Linked DNA regions of Youhaiella tibetensis. The protein of the gene in region 1 interacts with the protein of each later gene in a pairwise test. Links are inferred from orthologs where the notes say so. Each region holds a gene or a part of one and is shown on either strand. Other genes may lie near its edges. The genes, in order: FNA67_RS01440 and FNA67_RS07745.

The links.
Region 2: the proteins of FNA67_RS01440 (region 1) and FNA67_RS07745 interact in binary tests that used the Escherichia coli proteins (3 or more experiments, as listed by UniProt). The link is inferred for Youhaiella tibetensis from one-to-one orthologs.

The regions. Positions count from the first base shown.
Region 1 is NZ_CP041690.1:266,153-280,172, forward strand. The notes cover bases 6,420-9,162. They hold FNA67_RS01440 (PTS sugar transporter subunit IIA), read left to right. Parts: upstream 6,420-7,430; coding sequence 7,431-7,895; downstream 7,896-9,162. Other genes in these bases: rpoN (RNA polymerase factor sigma-54), read left to right, coding at 6,420-6,592; hpf (ribosome hibernation-promoting factor, HPF/YfiA family), read left to right, coding at 6,812-7,381; FNA67_RS01445 (DUF1150 family protein), read right to left, coding at 7,956-8,237; FNA67_RS01450 (Hsp20 family protein), read right to left, coding at 8,252-8,668; FNA67_RS01455 (glycosyltransferase family 2 protein), read left to right, coding at 8,803-9,162. In the rest of the region: FNA67_RS01395 (YciI family protein), read right to left, coding at 771-1,118; FNA67_RS01400 (L,D-transpeptidase), read right to left, coding at 1,205-1,864; FNA67_RS01405 (hypothetical protein), read right to left, coding at 1,986-2,345; FNA67_RS01410 (ribonuclease D), read left to right, coding at 2,465-3,079; FNA67_RS01415 (hypothetical protein), read left to right, coding at 3,091-3,756; lipopolysaccharide transport periplasmic protein LptA, read left to right, coding at 3,753-4,208; lptB (LPS export ABC transporter ATP-binding protein), read left to right, coding at 4,205-4,975; more of rpoN, read left to right, coding at 5,093-6,419; more of FNA67_RS01455, read left to right, coding at 9,163-9,654; FNA67_RS01460 (ribokinase), read right to left, coding at 9,695-10,597; FNA67_RS01465 (DUF1697 domain-containing protein), read right to left, coding at 10,634-11,164; FNA67_RS01470 (YdeI/OmpD-associated family protein), read right to left, coding at 11,164-11,772; FNA67_RS01475 (arylamine N-acetyltransferase family protein), read right to left, coding at 11,779-12,609; FNA67_RS01480 (hypothetical protein), read left to right, coding at 12,708-13,220; FNA67_RS01485 (phosphoenolpyruvate carboxykinase), read right to left, coding at 13,261-14,020. UniProt on the Escherichia coli protein: Seems to have a role in regulating nitrogen assimilation.
Region 2 is NZ_CP041690.1:1,600,129-1,614,683, forward strand. What follows is about bases 7,074-10,351. They hold FNA67_RS07745 (sensor histidine kinase), read left to right. Parts: upstream 7,074-7,457; coding sequence 7,458-10,151; downstream 10,152-10,351. Other genes in these bases: kdpC (potassium-transporting ATPase subunit KdpC), read left to right, coding at 7,074-7,451; FNA67_RS07750 (response regulator), read left to right, coding at 10,148-10,351. Also shown: FNA67_RS07710 (carbohydrate ABC transporter permease), read right to left, coding at 1-331; FNA67_RS07715 (extracellular solute-binding protein), read right to left, coding at 334-1,677; FNA67_RS07720 (LacI family DNA-binding transcriptional regulator), read right to left, coding at 1,727-2,785; kdpF (K(+)-transporting ATPase subunit F), read left to right, coding at 3,024-3,113; potassium-transporting ATPase subunit KdpA, read left to right, coding at 3,126-4,817; potassium-transporting ATPase subunit KdpB, read left to right, coding at 4,828-6,879; more of kdpC, read left to right, coding at 6,891-7,073; more of FNA67_RS07750, read left to right, coding at 10,352-10,846; FNA67_RS07755 (hypothetical protein), read left to right, coding at 10,953-11,414; FNA67_RS07760 (SH3 domain-containing protein), read left to right, coding at 11,429-12,073; FNA67_RS07765 (SHOCT domain-containing protein), read left to right, coding at 12,088-12,378; FNA67_RS07770 (N-acetylmuramic acid 6-phosphate etherase), read right to left, coding at 12,472-13,353; FNA67_RS07775 (N-acetylglucosamine kinase), read right to left, coding at 13,357-14,256; FNA67_RS07780 (N-acetylmannosamine-6-phosphate 2-epimerase), read right to left, coding at 14,253-14,555. UniProt on the Escherichia coli protein: Member of the two-component regulatory system KdpD/KdpE involved in the regulation of the kdp operon. KdpD may function as a membrane-associated protein kinase that phosphorylates KdpE in response to environmental signals.

The DNA.
Region 1 (14,020 bases):
CCTTCAGCACGACGGAGGCGTCCGGCCCCTGCAACGAGCTGGCCATGTGGAGCTTGCCTGGCCGCGCGGGTAACAGGGCAGCCCTCCTCACGATCTGGTGGAATGGAAAGCGATCGCCATCGCACGAAAGTCGGCAGTGCAGCCAACTTTGGGGCATAGTGGGGCGTGACGGCGCCGGCGGCAGATTTGGGAACGACCGCCGGCGCCATCGTCCCCTCGCCCTTTCGGAGCAGTGCAAAGGACGAGGTTAGAAATAGAGGGGATATAGCGGGCGATATATAGATCGAATGATCTATCGTCAGCCTAGGGATTGGGCTTCACTGGCTATCCGCCGCTTTGCTTTTCCAGGTTTCCGAACTCCGGAGCCCCTGCATCGCTGCTCAGCGAGCATCACCAAATCAGGGACGCGCTAATCAGCCGCATGGCGAAAGCGGGCACGGCCGAGGATAGCCTGCTGGAGGCGGCCAGGACGCATGTGATGAGATGGTTGCGGCCCTACTGGATCGCCTAAGCGAAATTCGTCGAACAAATCGCTGACCAAAGACCGCAAGAAATGGTGCCCCACTGTGCCACCATATGTGTCACCATCTGTGCCACAAAATGAGCCACAATTAGGCATCAACATAAGGAAAATGCTGGAGTTGTTGCGACCGAAAGGCTGGGTCGTTGCTTCTCCAGGGCACCATTTTCCAGAGGCGCTACCGAGCCTCTGGCCCAATCCTCTCATCGCAGGCAGGTTCACCCCTCGGGGGAAGGCGCTGGTTATTCGCTCAGAATCCGGCCGTCTCGCGCACCTCGATCGAGCCCATCCGGGCGATCTCGCTGCGTCCGGCGATCTCCATGGCTTCGGCCAGGTCCCTCGCCTCGATGAGGAAGAACCCGCCCAGATATTCCTTGGTTTCGGCGAAGGGGCCGTCGGTCCAGGAGCGCTCGCCGTTGCGGATGCGCACCGTCTTGGCGGTCTTGGGGTCGGCCAGGGCGTTCGAGGCCAGGTATTGCCCGCTCCGGCGCAGGCTTTCGTTGAAGGCGAGCGAATCGCGGTCGATCGCCGCCCATTCGGCTTCTCCCGCCGCTTCGGCGAGCGTGGGGTCGATATAGACAAGGCACAGGTAGCGCATGGCGTTCTCCCTCTTTCGCCTCTGGTCGATCCGAGCCCCTGCGATTCGACAGGGCCCGCCGACTTTGCCGGCGGGCCGTGCAGGCCTCAGACCACCAGCACCGGCGAGCCGGCCGGCACGCGGTTGTAGAGGTCGATGATATCCTGCTGGAGCAGGCGCACGCACCCGCTCGACACCGCCCGGCCGATCGAGAGCACATCCCCGTTCCCGTGCAGGCGATAGAGCGTATCCGCCCCGTTCTGGAAGAGATAGAGCGCCCGCGCCCCCAGCGGGTTCATCAGGCTCGGCTCCATGCCGCGGCGATAGGGTTCGAGCTCGGGCTGGCGCTCGATCATCTCGGACGGCGGCGTCCAGGTCGGCCATTCGCGCTTGTACTGGATCTTGGCGCGGCCCGACCAGGCAAAGCCGTCACGCCCGATGCCCACGCCGTAGCGCATGGCCCGCCCGTTCTCGCTCACCAGGTAGAGGAACCGGTTGCCGGTATCCACCACCACGGTCCCCGGCTGCTCGCCGGTGGGGTCGGCCACCTCCTGGCGCCAGTATTTGGGGTCGAGCTTGGAGATGTCGGCGGCCGGAATCGGGAAGCGTTCCTCGGGGCGGGCCGCATACATGTCTAGGTATTGCTGGGGCACCGTCGCCGGTCCCTCGGCGATCTGGCGGGTATTGCCGGTCGTGGCGCAGCCCGAGAGCGCCAGGGCGGCGAGGCTCGCGCCGCCGAAGAGAAAATGGCGTCTGGGCAGGGTCATGGTTGCAGTCATAGGGGCATGGCTTTCGTTTTGGCGCGTCCGCGCCGGAGGGGAAATGCCCAATGGCCTGCTCCCGGCGCGAGCCGGTGCGGCATTGGACGATTGCATTGGGGGATCGGTGTCAGGCGCGCGGTGGCCGGAACTGCCCGTCGGGGTCGGCATGCTCGGTCATGGCCTGCGCCACGAACGGCACGGGCCGGGCTTCGGGCGGGCGATAGGTCAGCGCCAGCGGCTCGACGGGCAGGCACCGGTCGGTCTGGCACGGAATCGCCAGCCGGTTCTTCTGGCCCGCGCAGGCCTTGAGCAGGTGCGGCTTGGCCGAAAGCGCCTCGCTCGCCGTCACCACCAGGTCGGCCGCCTCGGCGCACATCTGGGCAGTTGGCGCGCTCAGGTGCGCCTCCGCGCGCGCATAGCCCGGCGCGCCCAGCCACAGGAGGGCCAGCCCGGCAAGAACCAGTGCGAGAACGGACAGACGTTGCATGGCTTTTGTCTTGGCCGAGGTTTGGCGCCAAAACAAGGCCGTCAAGCCCCAGGGTCAGACTTTCCAAGCCCAGTGTGGTATGGCATCAACGGCCCAGTTTGCGATTAGTGAGGGTCAGGATGACTGTTCGGCTGCACAAGGGCGATTTGCCCGATCTATCACGCTATGGCCGCGAGGTAGCGATCGATACCGAAACGATGGGTCTCGATCCCCATCGCGACCGCCTGTGCGTGGTGCAGCTGTCCCCCGGGGATGGCAGCGCCGATGTCGTGCAGATTCCGGCCGACGTCAACGAGGCGCCCAACCTCGCCCGGCTGCTGGCCGATCCGGCGGTCACCAAGATCTTCCATTACGCCCGCTTCGACATGGCCGTGCTCAAGAACCGGTTCGGCGTCGTCACCGGCCCGGTCTACTGCACCAAGATCGCCTCCAAGCTCGTGCGCACCTATACGGATCGCCACGGCCTCAAGGATCTCGTGCGCGAGCTGCTGAGCATCGACCTTTCCAAGCAGCAGCAGTCGTCCGACTGGGGCGGGGAGACGCTTTCCCAGGCCCAGCTCGATTATGCCGCCTCCGATGTCCTTTACTTGCACGACCTCAAGCGCCATCTCGATCGCATGTTGCGTCGCGAGGGACGCATGGAACTGGCCGAAGAGTGCTTCCGTTTCCTCAAGACCCGGATCGAGCTGGATCTTCTGGGCTGGGGCGAGACAGACATCTTCGCGCATAGCTAGGATTTTGGGCCATGGGCCGTTCGGCGACTGCCGATCAACGCGAGGCGATGTATGGGCGGCTCAACCTGCGCAATCGCCTCGTCTCGATCCTGCGCATCGGCGTGCCGGTCCTTGGCGCCCTGATTCTGGTCGGCATCGTCGGCCAGATCTACCTGGCGAGCCTGGGCATCGATTTCTCGATCGGCCGCGTGTCGGTCCAGCAGGACCGGATCGTGGTCGACGTGCCACGCTATGACGGGGTGATGGCCGATGGCGCCGTCTACCGCGTCACGGCCGAAAGCGCCTCGGCGGCCCTGGCCAATGTCGATATCGTCGATCTGGTCAACGCCGAGGCCTCGCTCCACCAGCCTTCGGGCCGCATCATGTCGGCGCGCGCCGAATCGGCCCAGTTGCACATGGGCAGCCAGCGCGTCGAAATCTCGGGCACTGCCGCCATCGAGGACAGTTTCGGCACCACCGGCACCCTCGCCGATGCCCTGGTCGACTGGCCGGCCCAGACCCTTATCGCACGCGGTCCGGTGCATTTCGAATTCAACGACGGCTCGGTGATCGACGGCGCCGGCTTGATCTATGATGCCGCCGCCCAGCTCTGGACATTCCAGCGCGCCACCCTCACCGTGCCGTCCCGGCAGATGGACGAGCAATCGCCAACCGACGAACAAGGATCGCAACCATGATCGCCCGCTTCGCCCTGGCCCTGATGCTGGTGCTTGCCACCGCCGGTTTCGCCCGGGCGGCCAACGAGGTCACCATCACCGGCGATAGCTTCGTGGTCGATGAGGCCAACCACCTCGCCACCTTCGATGGCAACGTCGTGGTCAAGACCCCTACCATCAACCTCTGGGCCAACAAGGTCGTCATCACCTATGGCGAAAAGGGCACCTCCGATGTCCAGAGCTTCGAGGCCACCGGCGCGGTGCGCATCAAGACGAGCGAGCAGGATGCCAGCGGGGAGAAGGCAGTCTACGATCCCAAGACCGAAATCCTCCACCTGACCGGCAACGTCACCGTGATCAGCGCCACCAGCAAGCTCACCGGCCCCGAACTGGTGGTCAACCTCAAGACCAATACCTCCACCTTCACCGGCTCCAAGGGCGGCCGCGTCCAGGGCGTGTTCAGCTCGCAATGAACCAGTCCGCGCCCCAGACCCAGACCCAGACCCGCATCGACCAGACCGGCTGGCTGGTGGCCCATGGCCTGGCCAAGCATTTCGGCAAGCGCGTGGTGGTCTCCGACGTGAGCCTGGCGGTGCGGCGCGGCGAGGCGGTGGGCCTGCTCGGCCCCAATGGCGCGGGCAAGACCACGGTCTTCACCATGATCATGGGCCTCATCCGCCCCGACCACGGCGAAATTCGCCTCGATGGCCACCGGATCACCCACCTGCCGCTCTTCCAGCGCGGGCGCCTCGGCATCGGCTACCTGCCCCAGGAGCCCTCGATCTTCCGCGGCCTTTCGGTCAAGGACAACATCCTGGCGATCCTCGAGGGGCACGTGCACTCGCGCGCCGAGCGCAAGCGGCGCCTCGAGGAACTGCTCGAGGAATTCTCCATCGCTCACCTGCGCGATTCCAACGCCCTGGCCCTTTCGGGCGGCGAGCGCCGCCGCGCCGAGATCGCGCGCGCCCTCGCTGCCGACCCGGTCTTCATGCTGCTCGACGAGCCCTTTGCCGGCGTCGATCCCATTGCCGTGGCCGAGGTCAAGGGGTTGGTGCGCCAGCTCACCGAGCGGGGCATCGGCGTGCTCATCACCGACCATTCGGTGCGCGAGACGCTCAGCCTCGTGGACCGCGCCTACCTCATCTACGAAGGCAAGGTCATGATCCAGGGACGCCCCGAGACCATCAAGGCCGATCCCGACGCCCGCCGCGTCTACCTCGGCGACACCTTCGATGTTTAGTTCTGCCGATATAAAGCTTTAGCCGGGACTGGCACGAAACTTGCCCTTTGGGCGCTTGTCCTCGCTGGCCCGATGAGTCATGGTGCCGCCGGTTGCGCGATTTGGGAAGTTACCGGCATGGCATTGACGCCTCGGCTCGAGGTTCGGCAGGCACAGAGCTTGACGCTGACGCCTCAGCTCATGCAGTCGATCCGCCTGCTCCAGCTCAGCCACCTCGAGCTCAACGCCTTCGTCGAGGCCGAGCTGCTGCGCAATCCGCTGCTCGAACGCGAGGAAGGTGCGCCCGACGACGGCGCCGAAGCGCCCGAACGCGCCCCTGAGCTGAGCGCCTACGAAGATACCGTCGATCATTCCGATCGCATCCAGTCCGCCGGCTCGATCGCCGATGGCCTCGATACGGCGGTGGAGAACGTCTTTCCCGAGCAGGTCGGCCAGGATTCGCTGTCCCAGACCTCGGTCTGGCCCGAAGGCCGTGGCGAGGGCGGGGAGGCCCCCGATCTCGACCAGTTCGTGGCGGCCAGGCCCAGCCTCTCCGATCACCTCGAGACCCAGGTCAACCTGATCCTCAAGGCTCCCGCCGAGCGCCTGATCGCCCGGGCCCTTATCGACAGCCTCAACGAGGCCGGATACCTGGCCGGGGACCTCGATGCCATCGCCGCCCAGCTCGGAACGGACGAGGCCATGGTCGAGGCGGTGCTGCTCAAGGTCCAGGGCTGCGATCCCGTCGGCGTCTTCGCCCGCACCGTGCCCGAATGCCTTGCCATCCAGTTGCGCGAAAAGGATCGGCTCGATCCCATGATGGCCAGGCTCCTGGCCAATCTCGACCTCCTGGCCGCCCACGATCTGGCCGGGCTCGCCCGCGCCGTGGGGGCCGACCGCGAGGACCTGGCCGACATGCTGGCCGAGCTGCGCGAGCTCGACCCCAAGCCGGGCCGCGCCTTCGACGGCGCGCCCATCGAAGCGGTGGTGCCGGACGTCTTCGTGCGCGAGGGCAATGGCGGCGCCTGGGCGGTGGAGCTCAATTCGGACGTCCTGCCCAAGGTCCTGGTCAACCGGGTCTACTACGCCACCGTTACCCGCAAGACCCGCGACGCCACCGAAAAGGCCTTCCTCACCGATTGCCTGCAGACGGCCAACTGGCTGGCCAAGAGCCTCGACCAGCGGGCCCAGACCATTCTCAAGGTCGCCACCGAGATCGTGCGCCAGCAGGACGGGTTCCTGGTCAACGGCATCGCCCATCTCAAGCCCATGACGCTCAAGATGGTGGCCGAGGCCATCGAAATGCACGAATCGACCGTCAGCCGCGTGACCTCGAACAAGTACATCTCCACCCCGCGCGGGCTCTACGAGATGAAGTACTTCTTCACCACCGCCCTGGCCTCGACCTCGGGGGGCGAGGATCATTCGGCCGAAGCGGTGCGCCACCGCATCCGCCAGCTCATCGATGCCGAACAGCCCGCCGATATCCTTTCGGACGACACCATCGCCGACATGCTCAAGCGCGAGCAGGGAATCGATGTGGCGCGGCGCACCGTGGCCAAGTACCGGGAGGGTATGAACATCCCCTCGTCGGTCATCCGCCGCCGCCAGAAGCGGGCATTGACCGCCACGCCGTGAGCGGCGGACGCCTCGGCACAGCCGGAAGAGGGATTTGAGGGGGAATTTCGATGCGGGCAGGCTAGCCCTCTCGACCCGGCCTGTCACCCCTGCAATTGCGCCTGTGACCAGTTTGGTGGGTTTGATCCCCGATTGCGCCGGGTCTACCATGCACCCTGCGGGAGAACCAACTTCAGTTGGCAGGGGCCCGCGCCGATCTTACGAACGAAGGGGGTAGCCATGACCTTACGTGTATCGGGCAAGAACATGGACGTCGGCGAGGCCTTGCGCAGCAAGGCGGTCGACCACTTCAATTCGGTAGTCAGCAAGTATTTCGACGGAGGATACAAGGGCCATCTGACCCTGAGCCACGACGGGGCCGGCTATAGCGCCGACTGCGTGGTTCATCTCGATTCGGGGACCACGCTCCAGGCCAGCGCCGAGGGCAACGATCCCACGCTCGCCTACGAAGTGATGGCCAGCAATATCGAGAAGCGGCTGCGCCGCTATAACAGGAAATTGAAGCAGCACCGCCGGCGTTCGGACGAGGAGGACACCACCGCGCCCGCCTATGTGCTTGCAGCGCCTATGGAAGATGACGAGCTGGACCTCGATTTCAGCCCCCCGGTCATCGCCGAAGGCACCGCCAGTCTGAAGCGTCTGACGGTCGGCGAGGCCGTCATGGAGCTCGATCTGATGCAGTCCGATGTAGTGGTGTTCCGTCATGCTGGACATGGCGGGCTGAATGTGGTTTATCGCCGGGCCGACGGCAATATTGGCTGGATCGATCCCGCCTTGAGCGCAAACTAGGGCTGTTTGCTGAACCCCATTCTACATTTACATCGAATAGGTTTCTTCAATGGAACTTTCAGACATCCTTGCAGAGGAGTCGGTTCTTGCGTGCACGGGCATAAAAACCAAGACGGAACTTCTAGAGGTCTTGAGCCAGCACGCTGCTAAGGTCACCGGAGTGGACCAGCAGGCTATCTTCACCGCCATTTCCGACCGTGAGGCTCTCGGCTCCACCGGCCTTGGCAACGGCATCGCCATTCCGCACGGCAAGATCGCGGGCCTGCCTGCGGTGACGGCCCTCTTCGCCAGGCTCGACCAGCCGATCGAATTCGATTCGATCGATGACCTGCCCGTCGATCTGGTCATGATGCTGCTGGCTCCGGTCGGCGCCGGCGCCGACCACCTCAAGGCCCTGGCCCGCGTGGCGCGCCTCTTGCGCACCGAGGCCCTTGTCGATGACCTGCGGCGCACCAGCGACCCGCACAAGATCTATGAGATGCTCATCCAGCCCCAGGCCGCCTACGCCGCCTGACCGGGCTTCTGGACGAAAACGGGAACGGCGCTCCGGGATACGGGGCGCCGTTTGCTTTTCCTAGTGGACGGCCACCAGGCCCAGATTGCGGTCCGAGAGCCATTCGTCGACCGCTTCGCGCGTATCGGCGACCATCAGCGGCGTGCCGTCGGCCGACATGACCAGCTGATAAAGCCCGTCCGGCTCGAAACCTTCTTCGGACAGCAACTCGGTGACCTGGGCGCCGAGGATGGGGCGCACGAAGGCCACCGCACTTCCGCCAAGCGCCATGAACTGCGCCGGGGTCAGGGTCTTGAGCGGATGGACCAAAGGATCGATGACGGTTTCGTCTCTATTCTGCATTTGCCCAACTCCTCTCACGAACTAATTTCGATGCGCCTTGCGACCTTTTCCGTCTTGGGGCGCATCACGGTGACAATCAGCATGCCGTCCCGGAGCGCAGCATCCTTGACGACAACGCCGTCGGCGAGGAGAAAGCTGCGTTGGAACTGGCGTGCGGCGATGCCGCGATGCAGGAACTCGCGCGAGGGATCGTCTTTCTGGCGACCCCGGACGACGAGTTGGTTGTCTTCCGAGATGACCTCGAGTTCGTCCTTGGCGAACCCGGCCACCGCAATGGAGATGAGGAAGCATTCGGCTCCATCGGCCGCGGCGCGCCGCTCGATATTGTACGGCGGATAACCATCCGCCGCCTTCGAGAGGCGGTCGACACGTTCTTCGAAGGCATCGAAGCCCAGAAGAAACGGCGCCGAAAAGAGTGAGATGCGAGACATCAACAACCGTCCTTGAATAAGCAACGCCGGAATTCGACCCGAATGAGTGGCATCGAATTCCTGAGCAAGATATGGGACGGGGCCGGGGGCTGTTCAAGATTGCCCTAAGGGCTATCGGCGGGGGAGAAAAAGCCATGGACGCACAGACCGTTGCGGTGATCACGCCCGCCTATCGGGCCCAGGCCACCATCGGCGCCACCGTGCGTTCGGTGCTGGCCCAGACCCATGGTGCCTTCGAGCACCACATCATTTCGGACGATGGCGTGGACTATCGGGAACTGCTCGCCGGCATGGGCATCGCCGATCCGCGCCTGCGCTTCCATTCCTCGGGCAAGGTCGGAGGGGGCTCGACCCGTGCCCGCAACATGGTGCTCGATACCCTCGCCACGCCCTATGCGGCCCTGCTCGATGCCGACGACCGTTTCAAGCCGCAAAAGCTCGAGCGGGCGGTCGCTGCCCTCGAGCACCGGCCCATCGTCGCCACCGCGCTCGAGGTGATGTCCGCCGACTTCATATCGCTGCGCACCGTGGGGGCCGGCCCGGACCGAGTGCTGCGCGCCTCCGAACACAAATGGGTGAGCCTCTCTATGGACACCATGCTGGTCTGGGACCGGCGCCGCGCCGACGCACGCTACGATCCGGACCTGCCCAACATGACCGATCTCGATTTCCTCATGGGGCTCTACCGCACCGCCGAAAGCGAGATGTACCTGGGCACCCCGCTTCACGACTACGTCAAGATTTCGAGCTCGATGAGCAACGGCGCCGGCTTTACCGAGCGCATGATCCATTCCAAGACGCTGCTCCTCAAGCGCCTCGAGGAGGGGTTCTACCCCATGGCCGATCCGGCCGCCACCGAGGCCATCGCCGCCTTCCTGCGCCTGTCGCTTGAGGCCGAAAAGCTCTATCCGCAGGTCCTGGCGCAAAGGCCCGGAGCGCTCTTCGAGGATACGATCGAGCCCATGATCCGGGCCGCCGGGCACTGAGCGGCGCCGCCCCGCTCCGGGGGCGGCGTTGCTGGTTCGATCAGGCCGTGGCCAGCGCGGCCTCGACCTCTGCGATGGTGGGAACCGCCGGCTGGGCGCCGGGCTTGAGGCAGGCGAGGCTCGCCGCCGTCGCCGCGCGCGTCATCGCCGCTTCGAGATCGAGCCCCGCATCGAGCCCGGCCGCGAGATAGCCGCAGAACGTATCGCCCGCGCCCACCGTATCGACCGGTGTGACCTTGAGGGCCGCCACGTTGATCAGGCCTTCGGGCGTCGCCGCCCGCGCCCCCGCCGCGCCCAGCGTCACGATCACGGTCTGGCCGTGCGTGCGGGCCCAGTTCTCCATCAACTGGTCGAGCGGCTCGGTCTTGCCGTCGCACAGCAGCGCGAATTCGGTTTCGTTGGCCACCAGGATCGAGGCCTTGTGCGCCATGCCCGGCGTATCGGGAAGGAACGGGGCCGTGTTGAGGATGGAGACCAGCCCCTTGGCCTTGGCGACGTCGAGCGCCCGCTCGGTGGCGGCCTGGTTGATCTCCTGCTGCATCATCACGATGGTCCCCGCCGGCAGCCCCTCGAGCGCCTTGTCGGCGTCGGCAGGGGTGAGCGTGGCATTTGCGCCCGGCAGCACGGCGATGACGTTCTCGCCCTTGGCGTCCACGAAGATCGAGGCGATCTGGGTCGCTTCGCCTTCCGCCACCTTGGTGGCGCCCAGGTCGACGCCCTCCGCCTTGAGCAGTTCGAGCGCGCGCTTGGCGAAATCGTCGTTGCCCACCGCGCCGGCAAAGCGCACCTGGCGCCCCGAGCGCTTGACGGCCATCGCCTGGTTGGCGCCCTTGCCGCCCGGGGACATGCCGAAGACGCCGCCCAGCACCGTCTCGCCGGGCGCCGGCAGGCGCGGAACGTTGGCGATGAGGTCAAGGCCGCAGGAGCCGAAAACGGTGATCATAAAAGCCCTCCAAAAGACGCGAAAGCGCCTGTTGGTTCAGGCGACCGCCTTCAAAATCGTGTTCCAGTTGCGCATGGTCGTGAGCGTTCCCTTGGGGAACTGTTTTTCGAGCGCATCCAGGCCCTCGCCGTATCGCCCGTTTGGCATGTGCCATGCAACAGCAAAAATCTCGGTGGGCGTGGTCGAGAGCACCTCGTAATTGCCCTCCTCGGCAAAGGGCAGGGCCAGCGTCTCGCCCACCGGTTCGCGCAGGAACAGCACGTAGAGCTTGGCGTCCGCATCCGCCGGCACGCCCCCGAACGGCGCGCGCTCGACCATTTTCTCGAGCTCCGCGATCGAGCGCAGCACCACCCCGATCGCAAGGCCGAACTTGGCCTCGAGCCCCTTTTCGATCGTCTCGGCAAGCGCTTCGTCGTCGGCTGCTTCGGCCTCGAACAGCACATTGCCGCTGGCGATGAGCGTGCGCACGCCCTCGTAGCCCAGGCTTTCGAAGGCCGCCTTGAGGTCGGCGCTCCTGGTCGTGCGCTTGCCCAGGCTCACCCCGCGCAGAAAGGCCGCGTAGCGCATCAGGGCTTGTCCTTGAACGCCTGGGGGTAGGGGGCTTCGCCCCGCGCCAGCATCTCGACGAACGTGGCGATCTTCTTCCTGCGCCCCGCTTCGGTCTTCATGTTGTGGGTGCGGAAGGCCAGCGCATAGCGGTTGGTGGCGTTGATCTGGGTAAACGTCACGTAGGCGGCCGGATTGGCCTCGATGGCCGCCAGCAGGTCCGGCGGCGTCTCCATCTTGCCGGGCGAGGCATAGGCCCGGTCCCAGCGGCCATCGGCCTTGGCCGCCTCGATCTGCCTGAGCCCGTGCTCGGTCATGCGACCGGCCGCGATGAGCTTTTCCACCTTGTCGCGATTGCGCTGGCTCCAGATGCTCTTGGCCTTACGGGGCGTGAAGCGCTGCAGGTAGGAATGGGCATCGAACGGCTTGCCGATCCCGTCGATCCACCCGTAGCACAGCGCCACGTCCAGCGCCTCGGCGTAGACGATGGTTCTGCGGCCCGAGCCCTTCTTGTGGTATTTGACCCAGATTTCGGTCTCGCCCCTATGGTTGGCCGCCATCCACGCTTCGAACTCGGCTTCGGTCTCGAATTCCCGGATCTTGTCCGGATTTGGGATAACGGGGGCCATGGCTCCTCAATCGACGGTCTGGTTCTGCTGGCTGGCCAGCACGCGCTCCAGCGCCGGATCGAGCAGATCCGCCGGCGGCAGCGCGATGCCGAACGTCTCGGACAATGCCTCGCGGATTTCGGCAACGCTTGTAAGAATGCGACGCTGCGGCTCCCCGCCGTCGCGCCCGTAGTGCGACAGGCGCAGGTCGCGCAGGGTGTGGCGCACGTCCTTTTCGGTGCGCGCCGCCACCAGCATGTCGGCAAACCTGGGATAGGTAGCCGCGTTGAGCGCGGCATAGTCGTCCTCGCTCTTTTCGATCAGGTCGAACGCGTAGACCGGCTTCCACTCCTCCCCGATCCGCACTTCTAGCCGGTAGCTCGGCGCCTCGCCCACCAGCCGGTAGGTGGCGAAGGGCGTTTCCTGCTCTTGGCCGCCACGCAGGCGCAGCGGCGTCGTCAGCGTCATCGAGCCGAAGCCCACGTCGGCCAGATACGTCGCCCCGCCCACGTCCACGCCCAGCACCATGTGGCTCACCGGACGCTCCTCGCCCTCCGGATGTCCCCACAGCACCCGCGCCCCGTACCCGGTCACCGGAAAGTCGAGCTCGCGCAGGATGCGCATGAACAGCATGTTGTGCTCGTAGCAATAGCCCCCGCGCTTGTCGTGGATGAGCTTTTGTTCGAGACTGGCCTGGTCGAGAAGGACCGGCAGGCCGATCAGGGGACTGAGGTTTTCGAAAGGGATGCTGGCTGGATGAAGGGCGTGCAGCGCTTCGAGCGTCGCTAGGGTGGGCGCGATGGAGCCCGAAAAGCCGATTCGCTCGAAATAGGCCGTCAGGTGGACGTGTTCGTTCATGCGAGCTTCCTTGGCCGATTCCGGGGCGCAATAATGGCTAACGGGCGCGCGCTTGTCACCCGTGGGTGGGCGCGAAGCTTCTAAAGGTAAGGTCCGTAATGGGAATTCTGGATTTTCTGACCGGCAGCAAAGCCGCCCCCGCCGGTTTGCCCCGGCGCAGCCCCGGCGAACTGCGCGAGGCGCTCCTGGCGCTCAACCGCGACAGTTCGCCCTTCCTCGTGCGCGACGGCGCGCCCGAGAATGCCGATCTCGTTGCCGAATGGAAGGTGGTCGACGCCGCCTGGTACGAAATCTTCGCCAAGGCCGGCATCAGCAAGGTCTTCAAGGTGCTCATGGCCCTCGATGCCGAAAAGGGCGTGGTGCGCAGCCTCGATCAGGAATGGTCGGTCGAGTGGCGCGCCGGCGTTCCCGAACTGGCCATGAGCGGGGAGGCGTTTCGCGGCCAGAAATTCGAGCTCAGCTTCGGCACGGCCTATGCCTTCACCGAAACCCTCGCCTATGGGCAGGTCTACAACTACCGATTCTCCACCCAGGAGATGAAGGGCCAGCTGCAGGACGTGGCCGCCAAGATGGGCTGGGGTTGGCGCGGCGTCGCCTTCGGCAAGCTCTAGCGATGGATCGGCCCGGCCCCGATGGACCGGGCCTCCAGTGTTATTCCGCCGCCTGGGCGAGGCGCGGGCCGGCAACCGTCAGGTGGTCGAGCGCGCCGAACTTTTCGAAGTTCTTCTGGAACAGGCCCACCAGCTTCTCGGCCGCCCGGTCATAGGCGATCGGGTCGGCCCAGGTGCGGCGCGGCTCGAGCAGCTTGTCGTCGATTCCCTGCACATGCGCCGGCACGGCGAGGCCGAATACCGGGTCGATCCGGGTCGGGCCGCGATCGAGTTCGCCCGACAGCGCCGCGTTGAGCAGGCGCCGGGTCGAGGCGATGTCGATGCGCTTGCCTACCCCGTAGCCGCCGCCGGTCCAGCCGGTATTGAGCAGCCAGGTCGAGGCGCCCGAGGCTTTGAGCCGCTCGGCGAGAAGCGCACCGTAGACCGTCGGATGCAGCGACATGAACGGGGCTCCGAAGCAGGCCGAGAACGTCGCCTGCGGCTCGGTCACGCCGCGCTCGGTCCCCGCCACCTTGGCGGTGTAGCCCGAAAGGAAGTGGTAGACCGCCTGGTCGGGCGTCAGCCTTGCGATGGGCGGCAGCACGCCGAAGGCGTCCGCGGTGAGGAACACGACGGTCCGGGGCGTGCCACCCACGCCGCCTAGGGAAACGACCGGCAGGGTTTCCAGGGGGTAGGCGGCGCGGGTGTTTTCGGTGAGCGAGATGTCATCGAACAGGGGCAGGCGCGTCTTGGGGTCGAGCACGAGGTTTTCGAGCACCGTGCCGAACGAGCGCGTCGCCTGGTAGATTTCGGGCTCAGCC
Region 2 (14,555 bases), 1.3 Mb from region 1 along the record:
GCAGCGCCAACCCGAGGCCCGCCACGTAGAGGAGCGGCACAAGCAGGACCGCAAAGACCAGCGTGACCTTGAGCGACTGCCAGAAGAGGGCGTCGCTCCACATTCGCGCGTAGTTGGCCAAACCCACGAATTTGAAGTTACCGAAGCCATCGACCTCGAAGACGCTGATCCCCAGCGCCAGGATCATCGGCAGGCCGATGAAGACGAGCAGGCCCAAGGCGTCCGGCAGGACAAAGAGATACCCCGCGATCGCCTCGCGCCGTCTGGCGGAGAGGCGGAGGGTGGCGGGCTTTGTGCCCGCCACTTTCTGCGATGTTGTCGCCATGGTCATGGTTAGAGGATCGGCGCGCCGCTATAGGACGCAAGGAATGCGTCGAGCTGCTGGGAGGCAGCGGTCGCGGTCGCCTGCGGATCGGCGCCGCCCAACTGCGTGGCCTGGATGGCATCGGAGATGATCTTGTAGACCTCCGGCGGCACGCGGGGTTCGGCGCGCGTGCCGGGATGGATGTCCTTGGAGAATACCGCCATCTTGCCCTTGTTGAACGCTTCCCCGCCTTGCCTGAGCGCGCTGTCGCGCGGGGGCATGTCCGACTTGGCGACAGTGCACCAATCAACCACGCGCTGGATAGAATCCGGAGCCATCGAGGCCAGGGCCCAGGCGATGAACCTGGAGGCGGCCTCCGGGTTCTTGCCCTTGGCGTTGGCGACGAAAGCCCAGCCACCGCCGACGGTCACGTACTTGCCGCCATTGGGGACGGGAAGCTTGAATATGCCGTAGGGAACGTCCGGCGCGTTGTTCTCCATGGCCGAGATGCCCCAGATGCCCACGTTCTGCATGGCGCAGTAGCCGGACCCGAGATTGGCGACGATATCGCCGCCGCCACCGCCCAGAATCTGGCGCGGGGCAGCGCCGGAATTGATCGCATCCTGCCAGAGCTTGAGGGCCTGCACGACGGCCGGGGAATCGAACCCTGACTTGCCTTCCGCCGTCTGGAATTCGCCGCCGCCCTGCCACATAAAGGGATACCAGGTGAAGTTCTGGTAGTAGCCGGGACCGGTCTCGAACATGAGCCCGTAGCGCTCCCCGGTGGTGAGCTTGTTGCCGAGTTCGAGCAGCTCGTCCCAGGTCTTTGGCACGTCGTTTTCGTTAAGGCCCGCATCCTCGAAGGCCTTGACTGAGTAGTAGAAAGCCATCGGCTCAACTTCCATCGGCACGCCGTAAATCTTGCCGTCCACCATGCGGTTGGCGATCACGCTTTGCGGAAAATCCTGCTGCGCGGCCGCTTCGATATGGGGCGTAAGGTCGGCGAGGACGCCGCCGTTGTAATAGCGCAGGAAATCGCCCGGCGAGATGATGAAGATATCCGGGCCCTGGCCCGAAGCGAACGAAGTGGCGAGCTTGGAGCCGGAGATATAGTCCGAGCCCACGACGTATTCGAGGTTGACCTTGGTGTCGTTGGCCGCGTTCCAGGCATCGACCATGGTGGTGAACCAATCGACCTGGGTCTTGACGTCGCCACGGGGGGCGTAGAACTGCCAGAAGCTCAGGGCGTTGTCCTGCGCGAACGCCTTGCCAATCATCGGCAGGCCCGCAACGCCGGCCGCACCGAGCGCGGTGGCGCCCTTGAGCACCGAACGACGGGACCAGCCCCGTGGCGTATTGTTGTCGCTAGTCATAGCACTCCTCCCTTGAAGTGTCTTTGACCGGGGTTTTGGCCCCGGCGGTTCAGGCGGTTTCGTACTCCATCAGCACGCAGGGGACTGTTTCCCTGCGTGACGCTTGCCCGACGTCGCCTCCAAGCCTGTCGAGCAGCATTTGCGTGGCCCGGCGTGCCAGCACCTCGGGGCTGTTGCCCACCGTGGTCAGGCGCGGCCGGACATATTCGAGTTGAGCGATGTGGTCGAAGGTGGCCACGGCGATGTCGCCGGGGACGCGGATTCCGCGATCGTAGAATTCGGTCAGGGCACCGATGGCCATGAGCGAGTTGGCAAAGAACACCGCCGAGGGCAGGGCCTCCGCATGGGTGTCGCAGAGCCAGCCGACGGCGGCCTGCCCCGAAGGCGGCAGGAACGAACCCTCAAAGCGCAGTGTCGGGTCAAGCGGAACGCCATGATCGGCCAGCGCCTGCTCGAACCCGGCACTGCGCGCGCCCGATTCCCGAAATGCGGTGGGGCCGGTGACATGGGCGATACGGCGGTGTCCGGCCCTGGCCAGATGCGTGCCCATGAGATAGCCGCCGCCATAATCGTCGAGGCTGACGCTGTCGATGCCCGGGCTGTCGAGCGGGCCGATGAAGACCACGGGCAGGTCGATCTGCTCGATCTGGTCGAGCATGCCGTGCAGCGCGAAATCGGCCACGATCACGCCATCAACCCGCTTGCGGCTCAACTGCTTGAGATATTCGCGCCCGTGCAACTCCGGGTGGCCGCCCGGCACGTCGGTGTTAAAGACCAGGGTGTCCATGCCGGACGCCTCGATCTCGGTCTGCACCGTTTTGACCAGTTCGGTGAAATAGGGGTTGAGGATATCCGGGATGAAGATGGCCACCAAGTTCGTTCGCCCGGTGCGCAGGCTCTGCGCCTGCGGGTTGGGGACGTAGCCCAGCTCCTCGATGGCGGCCAGCACGCGTTCGCGCAGTGGCTTGGAAACCCGGTCGGCATGGTTGAGCACGTGCGACACAGTCGTACGCGACACCCCCGCTCGCTCCGCCACTTTCGAGATCGTGCTCATGAAGGGTATTGTTAGCAGCTCAAAATCGATTTGCAAATGGATTTGCAAATCCATTCATATGGCGCGCGGGGAACGCCCGTGCCGGGGTTTAAGGGCGGGTGGGCCAGCGATTTTACGCAGGCTTTACGCGGGGTTGGGGCAATCGGTCTGGCGCCGTTACGCGCCCTCGCTCTATCGCGGCTTCATCCCAATCGGATGGAGCGATCATGTTTCTCGATCTCGTGTTTCTGACCGGCGGATTGGCGGCCTTTGCGGTCGCCGCGCTGCTGGTCCTTGCCGTGGAGCAGCTCAAGTGACCCTCGATATCGTGCTGGGCGCGATCCTGGCTGCTGCCCTGTTCGTCTATCTCCTTGCGGCGCTGCTGCGCCCCGAACGCTTCTAGGTGAGCATTCCAATGGTTTCCGACCTCGTCCAAGTCGCCATCTATGGCGCGCTGCTCGTGGGGCTGGCCGTGCCCATCGGGCTCTATATGGCGCGCGTCTATTCAGGCGAACTCAAGTTCCTGGCCCCAATCGAGCGTGGCATCTATGCCGTTGCCGGCGTCAAGGCCGGGCAGGGGCAGCACTGGAGCGCCTATGCGCTTTCCCTAATCGCCTTCAATGCCGCCGGGTTCGTGCTGCTGTTCCTGATCCTCAAGTTCCAGGACCTGCTGCCGTTCAACCCCGCCGGCCTTCCCGGGCTCGCGCCCGACCTGGCGTTCAACACCACGGTCTCGTTCGTCACCAACACCAACTGGCAAGCCTATGGGGGCGAAACCACGCTCTCCAACTTCAGCCAGATGGCCGGCCTGACGACGCAGAACTTCCTCTCTGCCGCCACCGGCATGGCCGTGGCCGCCGCCGTGGCGCGCGGGCTGGCGGCGCGCCAGGTCAAGGCGATCGGCAATTTCTGGGTCGATATGGTGCGCTCCACACTCTACATCCTGCTGCCGCTCGCCATCGTGCTGGCGGTCGTGCTGATGTGGACCGGCGTGCCTCAGACCCTGGATGCTTCCGTCTCCGCCACCACGCTCGAAGGCGCGCACCAGACGATCTCGGTCGGCCCGGTGGCCTCCCAGCTCGCGATCAAGCAGTTGGGGACCAATGGTGGGGGCTTCTTCAATACCAACTCGTCCCACCCCCTCGAGAACCCGACGGCGCTGTCGAACCTCCTGACCATGATCGCGATCTTCGTGGTCTCGGTCGCCTTCCCGTTCACCTTCGGGAGGATGGTCAACGACAAGCGGCAGGGCAGGGCCCTGTTTGCCGCCATGGGCGTGCTGCTGGTGCTCGGCTTTGCCGGCATCTACGCGGCCGAAAAGGCGGGCAATCCGCTCCAGGCCGGCATCGTCCAGAGCGAGATGGGCAACATGGAGGGCAAGGAAGTCCGCTTCGGCGTCGTCAATTCGGCGATCTGGGCCGAGGCAACGACTGCCGCCTCCAACGGTTCGGTCAACTCCATGCATGACAGTTTCACGCCGCTGGGTGGCCTCATCGCCATGCTCAACATGGCGCTGGGCGAAGTGGTCTTCGGCGGCGTCGGCGTCGGCCTGACGGGCATGCTGCTGATGGTGATCGTAACCCTCTTCCTGGCCGGACTGATGGTGGGACGCACGCCCGAGTACCTGGGCAAGAAGATCGAGGCGCGCGAGGTCAAGCTCGCGGCCCTGACCCTGATGGTGATGCCGATCGGCGTGCTGGTGTTTTCGGGCCTGGCGATCCTGGCAGGCACCGCACAGTCCTCCGTGCAGGACGCAGGGCCGCATGGGCTCTCCGAACTGCTCTACGCCTATATCTCAGCGACGGGGAACAACGGCTCGGCCTTTGCCGGCTTCACGGCGAACGTGGTCTGGCACAACACCTTCCTCGGCATCGCCATGCTCCTGGGCCGGTACGGCTACATCATCCCGATCCTGGCGATCGCGGGCTCGCTCGCCGCCAAGAAGAGCGCGCCGCCCTCGGCGGGCACCTTCCCGACCCACGGACCGCTCTTCGTCACGCTGCTGGTCGTCGCCGTCCTCATCGTGGGAGCGCTCACCTTCCTGCCCGTCTTCGCCCTGGGTCCGATTGCCGAGCAAGTATCCCTTGCCGCCGGCCAGAGCTTCTAAGGATAGTCTCATGTCCAAACAGCCAACCCTTACCAGGGAAATCGGCCTCTTCGATCCCGCCATCCTCCTGCGGGCAGCCGGGCAGGCCGTCACCAAGCTCAACCCCAAGGGGCTGATGCGCAACCCGGTGATCTTCGTCACCGCCCTCGTTTCGGTCTTCACCACCATCCTGGCGATCCGCGACGGCGTGACGGGTGCGCCCTCGTTCGGCATCGGGGTCCAGATTGCCATCTGGCTCTGGTTCACGGTGCTCTTTGCCAACTTCGCCGAGGCTATTGCGGAAGGGCGCGGCAAGGCCCGCGCCGATGCCTTCCGTGCCACCAAGGCCTCGGCACGTGCCAAGGTTCTGGTCGACCCCAAGAACCGAGAAATCTTCGAATGGCAGGATCTTGCCGATGTCGATATCGGCGAAATCATCGTCGTGGAGTCCGGGGATGTCATACCGACGGATGGCGAGGTCATCGAGGGCATAGCCTCGGTCGACGAGAGTGCGATCACCGGCGAGTCCGCGCCCGTCATCCGGGAATCGGGCGGCGACCGTTCGTCCGTGACGGGCGGAACGCGTGTCGTCTCGGACTGGCTCGTGGTCCGGATCACCGCCAAGGCCGGCGAAACGTTCCTCGACAAGATGATCGCGCTGGTCGAAGGCGCCAAGCGGCAGAAGACCCCCAACGAAATCGCGCTGGACATCCTGCTTGCCGCGCTGACCCTGGTGTTCCTCTTCGTGGTGGTGACGCTGCCGTTCTTCGCGCTCTGGTCGGGCTCCCATATCCCCACCATCTACCTGGCAGCGCTGTTCATCACCCTGATCCCGACCACGATCGGCGGCCTGCTCTCGGCCATCGGCATTGCCGGCATGGACCGGCTGGTCAAGGCCAATGTCGTGGCCAAGTCCGGGCGCGCCGTCGAGGCGGCCGGCGATATCGACGTGCTGCTGCTCGACAAGACGGGCACCATCACCTTCGGCAACCGCATGGCAGACGCCTTCGACCCTCTGCCCGGAATCAGCGAACGCGAACTCGCCGAGGCGGCGTTCCTCTCCTCGCTTGCCGACGACACACCCGAAGGCAAGTCGATCGTCGAGCTGGCGCAGCGCAAGTTCGGCTTTTCGGATAACCCGGTGCGCGACGAGGCGACCTTCGTGCCCTTTACCGCCCAGACCCGCATGTCGGGCGCCGACCTGCCCGATGGCGTCGAATTGCGCAAGGGCGCCTCGGACGCGGTACTCAAATATGCCCACCAGCATTCGGGCACCGAGCTCGACGCGATCATCCGCCGGATCGCGAGTTCGGGTGGTACGCCGCTGGTCGTTACCAGGGATCGCCGCATCCTGGGCGTCGTGCACCTCAAGGACGTGGTCAAGCCGCAGATCCGCGAGCGCTTCGCCGAATTGCGCACCATGGGCATTCGCACCGTGATGATCACGGGGGACAACCCGCTGACGGCTGCCGCCATCGCCGCGGAAGCCGGGGTTGACGATTTCCTCGCCGAGGCCACGCCCGAGCGCAAGCTCGAGCTCATTCGCAGCGAACAGGCGAACGGACGGCTGGTAGCCATGTGCGGGGACGGCTCGAACGACGCGCCCGCCCTGGCCCAGGCCGATGTCGGGGTGGCAATGAACTCGGGCACGCCGGCAGCCAAGGAAGCGGGCAACCTCGTCGACCTCGACAGCGACCCTACCAAGCTCATCGAGATCGTGCTGGTGGGCAAGCAACTGCTGATTTCGCGCGGAGCGCTGACCACCTTTTCGATCGCCAACGATGTGGCCAAGTACTTCGCCATCCTGCCGGCGCTGTTCGTCTCGTCCTATCCGGGGCTGCAGGTGCTCAACGTCATGGGGCTGGCGAGCCCGGAATCGGCGATCCTCTCGGCGCTGATCTTCAACGCGCTCGTCATCGTGGCGCTGATCCCGATCGCGCTACGGGGCGTGCGCTACAAGCCCGCCACCGCCTCCGCCCTCCTGTCCCGCAACCTGCTGATCTACGGGCTGGGCGGACTCGTCGTGCCGTTCATAGGCATCAAGCTCATCGACATGGCGGTCGCCATGCTCCACCTGGTTTGAGGAGAGATAGCATGCTTACACATCTGCGACCCGCAATCGCTACGCTGGGCCTGCTGACCCTTCTCACCGGCGTCGCCTATCCGCTGGCCATGACCGGCATCGGACAATCGGTCTTCACCGGTTCGGCGAACGGTTCGATGGTCACCGTGGACGGCAAGCTCGTCGGCTCCGCCTTCGTAGGGCAATCCTTCCAGTCGGATCGCTATTTCCACGGGCGTCCGTCCGCGACCGGGCCGGATCCCTACAACGCGGCGTCGTCGTCGGGATCGAACCTCGGACCGAGCTCGAAGGCGCTGGACGAAGAGGTGCGCAAACGTGCCGCCGCGCTGGGCGGAGAAGGGCCCGTTCCTGCAGACCTGGTGACGGCCTCCGCCTCCGGGCTCGATCCCGACATCTCGCCGGAAGGCGCGGCCTGGCAGGTCGCCCGCGTCGCTGCTGCGCGCGGCTTGCCGGTCAAAGATATAGAGCAACTCGTTGCGCAGCATACCAGGGGACGTGACTTTGGTATGCTCGGGCAGCCCCGAGTCAACGTGCTCGAGCTCAACATGGCGCTCGACGCTCTCAAATCGTAGGACGAGATGGCTCTGGCCGAACCCAGCCGACCGACCCCCGAAGCCCTCCTTGGCGAAATCAGCAAGGAGGGCAGGGGCAAGCTCAAGGTCTTCCTCGGCGCCGCACCCGGCGTCGGGAAGACTTTTGCCATGCTCGAGGAGGCGGACAACCGCAAGCGCGCGGGCATCGATGTGGTCGTGGGGCTGGTCGAAACCCACGGACGCGCCGAAACCGCCAAGCTCCTCAAGCCGCTCGAGCAGATCGCGCGCCGCAAGGTGGAGTATCGCGGCCAGATGCTCGAGGAGCTGGACATCGACGCGGTGCTGGCCCGCAAGCCGCAACTTGCGATTATCGACGAGCTGGCGCACACCAACGTGCCCGGATCGCGCCATCTCAAGCGCTGGCAGGACGTGGTGGAAATCCTCGACGCCGGCATCGACGTCACCACCACGCTCAACGTCCAGCACATTGAAAGCCTCAACGACGTCGTTGCGCGGATTACCGGCGTGCGGGTGCAGGAAACCGTCCCGGACGAAATCCTACGCCGCGCCGACGACATCGAAATCATCGACCTGCCGCCCGAGGAGCTGATCACCCGCCTCAAGGCAGGCAAGGTCTACGTGCCGGGCAATATCGGCCGCGCGCTCGAGAACTTCTTCACCAAGGGGAACCTGACGGCCCTGCGCGAACTGGCGCTGCGCACCGCCGCCAGCCGGGTGGATGCCGAAATGCTGGCCTACATGCAGGCCAATGCCGTCCGTGGCCCCTGGCCGACGCAGGAACGCCTGCTCGTCTGCATCAACGAAGCCGGCATAGCCAAGACGCTGGTGCGGGCCGGCAAGCGCATGGCCGAGCGGGCCAACATCCCCTGGCTGGTCGCTACCGTGGTGACGCCGCGCCACGAGGCCATGGGGGACGCGGCACAGCGTGGCATCGCCGAGGCCATGCAGCTTGCCGAAAGCCTGGGCGCCGAGACGGTGACCCTTCATGCCGAAAGCAATGCGGCCGAGGAAATCCTCGACCTCGCCAGGCACCGCAACGTCTCGCGCATCGTCATCGGCCGCCCCAGGCCGCGCCGCCCCTGGCACTTCCTGCGCGAGCCGGTGGCAGACAAGCTGCTCGACGCCGCCACCGACTTCGAGCTGACTGTGGTTGCAGGGACCGGCAATCGCGAGGAACCGCACCCGGGGCTGCATGTCGACCTGTCCATCAACTGGTGGGGCGTGCTGGTGGGGGCGGTGGGCGCCGCCGTGGCGACGTTCGTGGCCTGGGCGGCGCTGGAGATCTACCCGGTCCCGCTGGCGTCGCTGGCCGTCATCTACCTGGTCGGCGTCCTTTTCGTGGGGGCACGCTACGGCCTGCGCCCGGCCCTCGCGACCAGCCTGGTCTCGTTCCTCTCCTACAACTTCTTCTTTTCCGAGCCTCTCTACAGCTTCACCATCCGGCAGGTCGAAGATGTGGTGGCCATCTTCCTCTTTCTCATCGGGGCACTGTTCACCGGCACCCTGGCCGGTCGGTTGCGGGCGCAGGTCCAGTTCATGCGCGCCTCCCAGCGACGGACGGAAACGCTCTACGACTTCGCCAGGCGGATCGCAGAGAAGACCGAACCGGACGACGTGCTCTACGCCGGCGCCTATCACATCGCGGCAACGCTCGATTGCCGGTCGCTGATCCTCATGCCGGACGACGCCGGGCAGCTCGAACAGGTGCAGGGCTATCCGAGCATCGAGGAGAACCTGGACGCCCGGGCATTGGGGGCAGCGCGCTGGGCGTTCGAGCGCAATGAGCCCGCGGGAGCCGGCACCCAGACCCTTCCGACCTCGGACTGGCTGTTCGTTCCCCTCGCCACGGGCAAGCCGCTTGGCGTGATCGGCGTGCAGTTCCGCGACCCCCGCAAGAGCCTCGATCCCGAAACCAAGCGGCTGCTGCTGGCAGTCGAGGACCAGGTGGCGGTCGCCGTCGAGCGGACGCGCATGGCCGGGGATCTCGAAAATCTGCGCGTTCAGGCCGAAGGCGAAAAGCTGCGTTCGGCGCTGCTCAACTCGCTCAGCCACGACCTGCGCACGCCACTGGTTTCGGTGATCGGCGCGATCTCGAGCCTCGGCGAACCCGGCCTGCAAAGCGAGGATCGCCGTGCGCTTCTCGAAACGGCGCTCGACGAGGCTAGGCGGCTGGATCGATACGTGCAGAACCTGCTCAACATGACCCGGCTCGAATACGGCGCGCTGACGCCGAAGACTGCCGCGATCGAGTTGCGCGAGGTGGTGGGCGCGGCGCGCCACGACCTGGAGCGGGTGCTTGTCCGTCATCGCGTTCGCATCGACCTCGACCGGGCCCTGCCGCGCGTCGAGGCGGACCCGGTTCTGCTGACCCAGGCCATCGCCAACGTCCTCGAAAACGCCGCCAAATACTCGCCGGCCGGATCGGAAATCGTGATCTCCGGGCAGGCGACCGCCCAGGGTGTCGCGCTCTCGATAGCCGATGAGGGGCCGGGCATCGCGCAGGCGGAGCGGGAAAAGGTGTTCGAGCTCTTCTATCGCGTCACCGAAGGCGACCGCCGCCCCTCCGGGACGGGACTGGGGCTTGCAATCGTTCGCGGCTTCGTTGAAGCCATGCGCGGAACGGTCGGCGTCAAGGACAATCCGGCCGGCCACGGCGCGATGATCGTCATCACGCTGCCGCTCGCCAACCCCCGTGCCTTGCCCCAAGAGACAGAATGAGCAGCCAATCCAAGCCCCGCATCCTCCTGATCGAAGACGAGGCGCCCATCCGGCGCTTCCTCACGATCGTGGCGGCGAGCGCCGGCTTTGAGACCGAGGAAGCCGAGCGGGGACGGGCAGGGGTTGAACTGGCCGCGACCACGGCCCCGGACGTGGTGATCCTCGACCTCGGCTTGCCGGACATGGACGGCAAGGCGGTGATCACCGCCATCCGCGAATGGTCGCAGGTGCCCATCCTCGTGCTCTCGGTGAGGGACGCGGAGAACGAGAAGATCGCCGCCCTCGACGCCGGTGCGGACGACTACGTGACCAAGCCCTTCGCCACCGGCGAACTCATGGCGCGCCTCCGCGCCCTCCTGCGCAACCGCAAGTCTCCGGACACCGAGCCGTCGACCATCGTCGCCGGCGACCTGCAGGTCGATCTCGCCCGCCACGAGGTGACCCTGGCGGGCGAGGAGATCAAGCTGACCCGTAAGGAATTCGAGGTGCTGGCGCTCCTCTCCAAGTTCGCCGGTCGGCTGGTGACGCATCGCCAGCTGCTTTCGATGGTCTGGGGGCCGGCGCACCTTGAGGATGCCCACTACCTGCGCATCGCGGTGGCCCATATCCGCGACAAGCTTGGGGATGACGCAGCCGAACCGCGCTTTATTGTGACCGAACCGGGCGTCGGCTATCGCCTCATCGCCGGGGAGTGAGCCGGCCGACTTTGGTACAGGGCGCCAAAACCGAGGATTTCCTGCCAATTTCCTCCGTGGTGAAAGGGAGTAACGTTTCCTTCAAATCCAATGGGAGGAGAAGGACGTGCATAAAGCTCTTGCCCGCCTGCTCGGAAGCATCATGCTCCTGGCAGGTCTTCTGACCGGACCGACCATCGCCCAGGATGCCAACGCCTTCGTCATCGTGCCGGATCATCCCGGCGGGGTAGGCGTTTATGGCTGCTACAGGGCCAACCAGCCCCTCTATGGGCCCTACATTCTCAGCTTCTGCCTCGAACGGCGCGGCACCTACCAGGTGCGCGGCGGCGGCGTGCGTTGCGACGGGCGCCTGACCTGGCACACGGCCGGTCGCGACGTGCTCGTCGATATCCAGCGCGCTTCGTGCGGCGGCGGCGTCGCCTGGGAGGCCGCCACTATGGATTGCCGCCCGACGGGACGTTCGATGGGCGTCGTCGGCCAATTGATGCGGCTTTCGTCCCTGCGTTGCACCTATCGCCCGACCGTTCGGTTCAAGGGACCGCGCGTGTTCACGGCCAACCGCATCTAGTGAGGAGAGTACCGATGATGCCACTGAAAGTGTTGCGCTCGCTGCTGTTGGCGGTCGCCCTGGGATCGGGTCTGGGTGGCATCGGCGTGGCGTTGGCCATCGAGCCGTTCGTGATCGTGCCTGACACACCGGGAGGCGGTGGAGGTGGTGGCGGAGCCATGCGTGGCAACGCCGTCGCCACGGCCAACGTCAACGTGCGCCAGGGCCCGGGCACCAACCATCGCGTCGTGGACGTGCTACAGCGCGGGGAGAGCGTGCACATCGTGCGGTGCCAGAACAACTGGTGCCTGATCGACCATCGCGGGCCATCCGGCTGGGTCTCGGCGAACTATCTGCGCGAGGTGGTCGACACCGGACGTCCGGGCGGTGGCGGCGGGCCGATCGGCGGCCCGATCGGTGGCGGAGGCTCGAACCGCCTGGTCTGCTTCTTCGAGGGCGCCGATTTCCGCGGCCCGAATTTCTGTGCAAGGCCCGGCGAAAGCGATCGGAACCTGGGGGCCTGGGGCCGCCGGATCATGTCCATCCGCATAGATGGACGGGCGGCCGTCGATGTCTGCACGCAGCGGAACTTCGGGAACTGCTCGACCTTCCGCAGCGACGTGCGCGTACTCAACCGGATGCTGCAGAACAATGTCGGATCGTTCTACGTGCATCGCTAACAACGAGGTGTGAGATGATTACCAGAAGACGCGGCCCGAGCCTTGTCGGGCGAACAGCACAAACCGTGGCTCGCACCGCCGTAATTGCCGGCACGGCCACTGCCGTCTCCGGCAAGGTCGCGGCGCGTCAGGCGGGCGGCAGCGCGCCGGCCGCAGGAGCACCGCCCGCCACGCCCGAACCTGCGGCGCCCGCCGGTCTCAGCCAGGAGGCCATGGCGCAGTTGGAAAAGCTGGCCGACCTCCATAAGTCGGGAATCCTGACCGATGAGGAATTCGCCGCGCAGAAGGCCCGCATTCTCCAATAGGGGTGGGCCTAAGGGCAGTTGAATCAATCTATGAAGAAGGCCGGCATCCCGATTCAAAATCAAAGGGATAGCCGGCCTTCGTGATTCAGATTGTCAGCGGGTGAGCGCGGCGCGCAGGTTCCCGTTGGCCGACGCGATGACGGCCAAGGCATCATCCCTGGAAAGACCCAGGGTCAGCATCACCACAGCCGTCTTGATCACCCGGCCGGCTTCCTCGAACGCCTTGGTGGCCGTTTCGAGATCCGTGTCGGTCAGGTCGGCGACCATGAGCGCGCCACGCTCGCGCAGCTTGGCGTTGGTGGCCTGCATCTCCACCATCTTGCCGCGATAGACGAAACCGAGCCGGATCATGACACCGGTTGAAATGCAGTTGAGCGCAGCCTTCTGGGCGGTGCCGGCCTTCATGCGGGTGGAGCCGGCGAGAATTTCGGGGCCCGTCTCGATGAGGATAGGCAATTCGCAGGCCTCGCCGACGCGCCCGCCGCGATTGTTGTAGATGCCGATGGTGAGGGCGCCGATCTGTCGGGCATGCTTGAGGCCCGAGATGACGTAGGGCGTGCGCCCGCTCGCTGCGACGCCGATGACGACGTCGTTGGGGCCGACCGCGACGCCATCCAGGTCGGCCACCGCAGCGGCCTCGTCATCCTCCGCGCCTTCCTTGGCGCGCAGGAAGGCGCCTTCGCCGCCCGCCATGAGGCTGACGGCGCGGCTGGCGGGCCAGTTGAAGGTCGGTGTCAGTTCCGCCGCGTCCTGGGTCGAAATGCGCCCTGACGTGCCGGCGCCGATGTAGACGAGACGTCCACCGGCAGCCAGGCGCTCCGCGCTCAGGTCGATGGCCTTGCGGATTGCCTGGCTGGCAGCCTGCACGGCGCCGATCGCGTAATACTGGCCTTCGAGAATGCCGGCCACGAGATCGGACGTGCTCCAGTCCTCAAGCGTGGCGTACCGGGAGGAGGCAGTTTCTGTGGTCGACATGGTCTATTCCGTAACGTGGTGGGTGCGCGCCATTTGCGCGGCATGGAGAGCGGCGTCCGTCTCGGGGAACGATACGTCCTGGCCGGGGAGGGCCGCCAGCAGAGATTGCTTGATCGCTGGATGCAGCCTGATGACACCCCCGACATAACCGATCGGCAGCTTCTGCGTGCGCTTGACGAGGGCGAGGCCAAGCCGGGCGAGTTCTACGCCGGCGTCGGCCAGAATGCGAAGGGCGAGCGGATCGCCCGCTTCGGCTGCCGCTGCGACCTTCTGGGCCAACTGGCCGATCTGGCCGCGGTCGCCCCCGTAAACGAAGGCGCGGGTATCGTCCCAGCTCGACCCGCCCATGGCCTCAAAGAGGGTGACGGCAAGGATCGAGGCTTCGGCCGGGCCGCCGGTTTCATCGATGCGGCGATAGATGAGATCGAGGGCGCGCAACGCGATCCAGGTGCCTGAGCCACCGTCGTCGATCAGCAGCCCGCGGCCGCCGACCCGGATGGTGTTCCCGTCGGCAAAGAGATGAAGGCCGACCGAGCCCGTACCGGCCGCGATGAGGTGCCCCGTTCCCGGCGCGAAAACGGCGCGATAAGCGAGTTCCATATCGTCCATGGTGAGGACGGACTCGCGCGGCGTGCCCAGGAGATCCGCGACCATGACCTTGACGTCGTCATAGGCCCGCGGCCCCAAGCCAGTCGCCCCGATCGTGACGACCGCCGGGCGGGCGCCCGAGACGCTCGCGATCTCGGCCAGCACGGCGGCAAGCTTTTCACGCTCGACCGGATTGAACGTGTGCCCGGTGGCGCCGCCAGAGGCGCCACGCGCGGCAACAGCGCCATCTTCGGCCAAAAGCACCCAGCGCGAAGCGGTGCCGCCGATATCAATGCCGAGAAATCCCTGGCTCATCGCGTCCCCAGGACTTCCCGGGCAAAGACCTTGGTGATCTCGCGCGGGTTGGTGATCATCGTGCCGACGACCACGGCATAAGCGCCCGCGTCGATGGCGGCGCGCGCCAGTTCCGGCGTGTTGTAGCGCCCCTCGGCTACGATGGGGGCCTCGACCCGAGCCGCCAGCGCGCGCACCAGATAGAGATCGGGGCCGGGCGTCTTGGTCGTGTATTCGGTGTAGCCCGAGAGCGTGGTCGAGATGTAGGTCGCGCCCATCTTTTCTGCCGCGATGCCCTCTTCGAGAGTCGAAATGTCGGC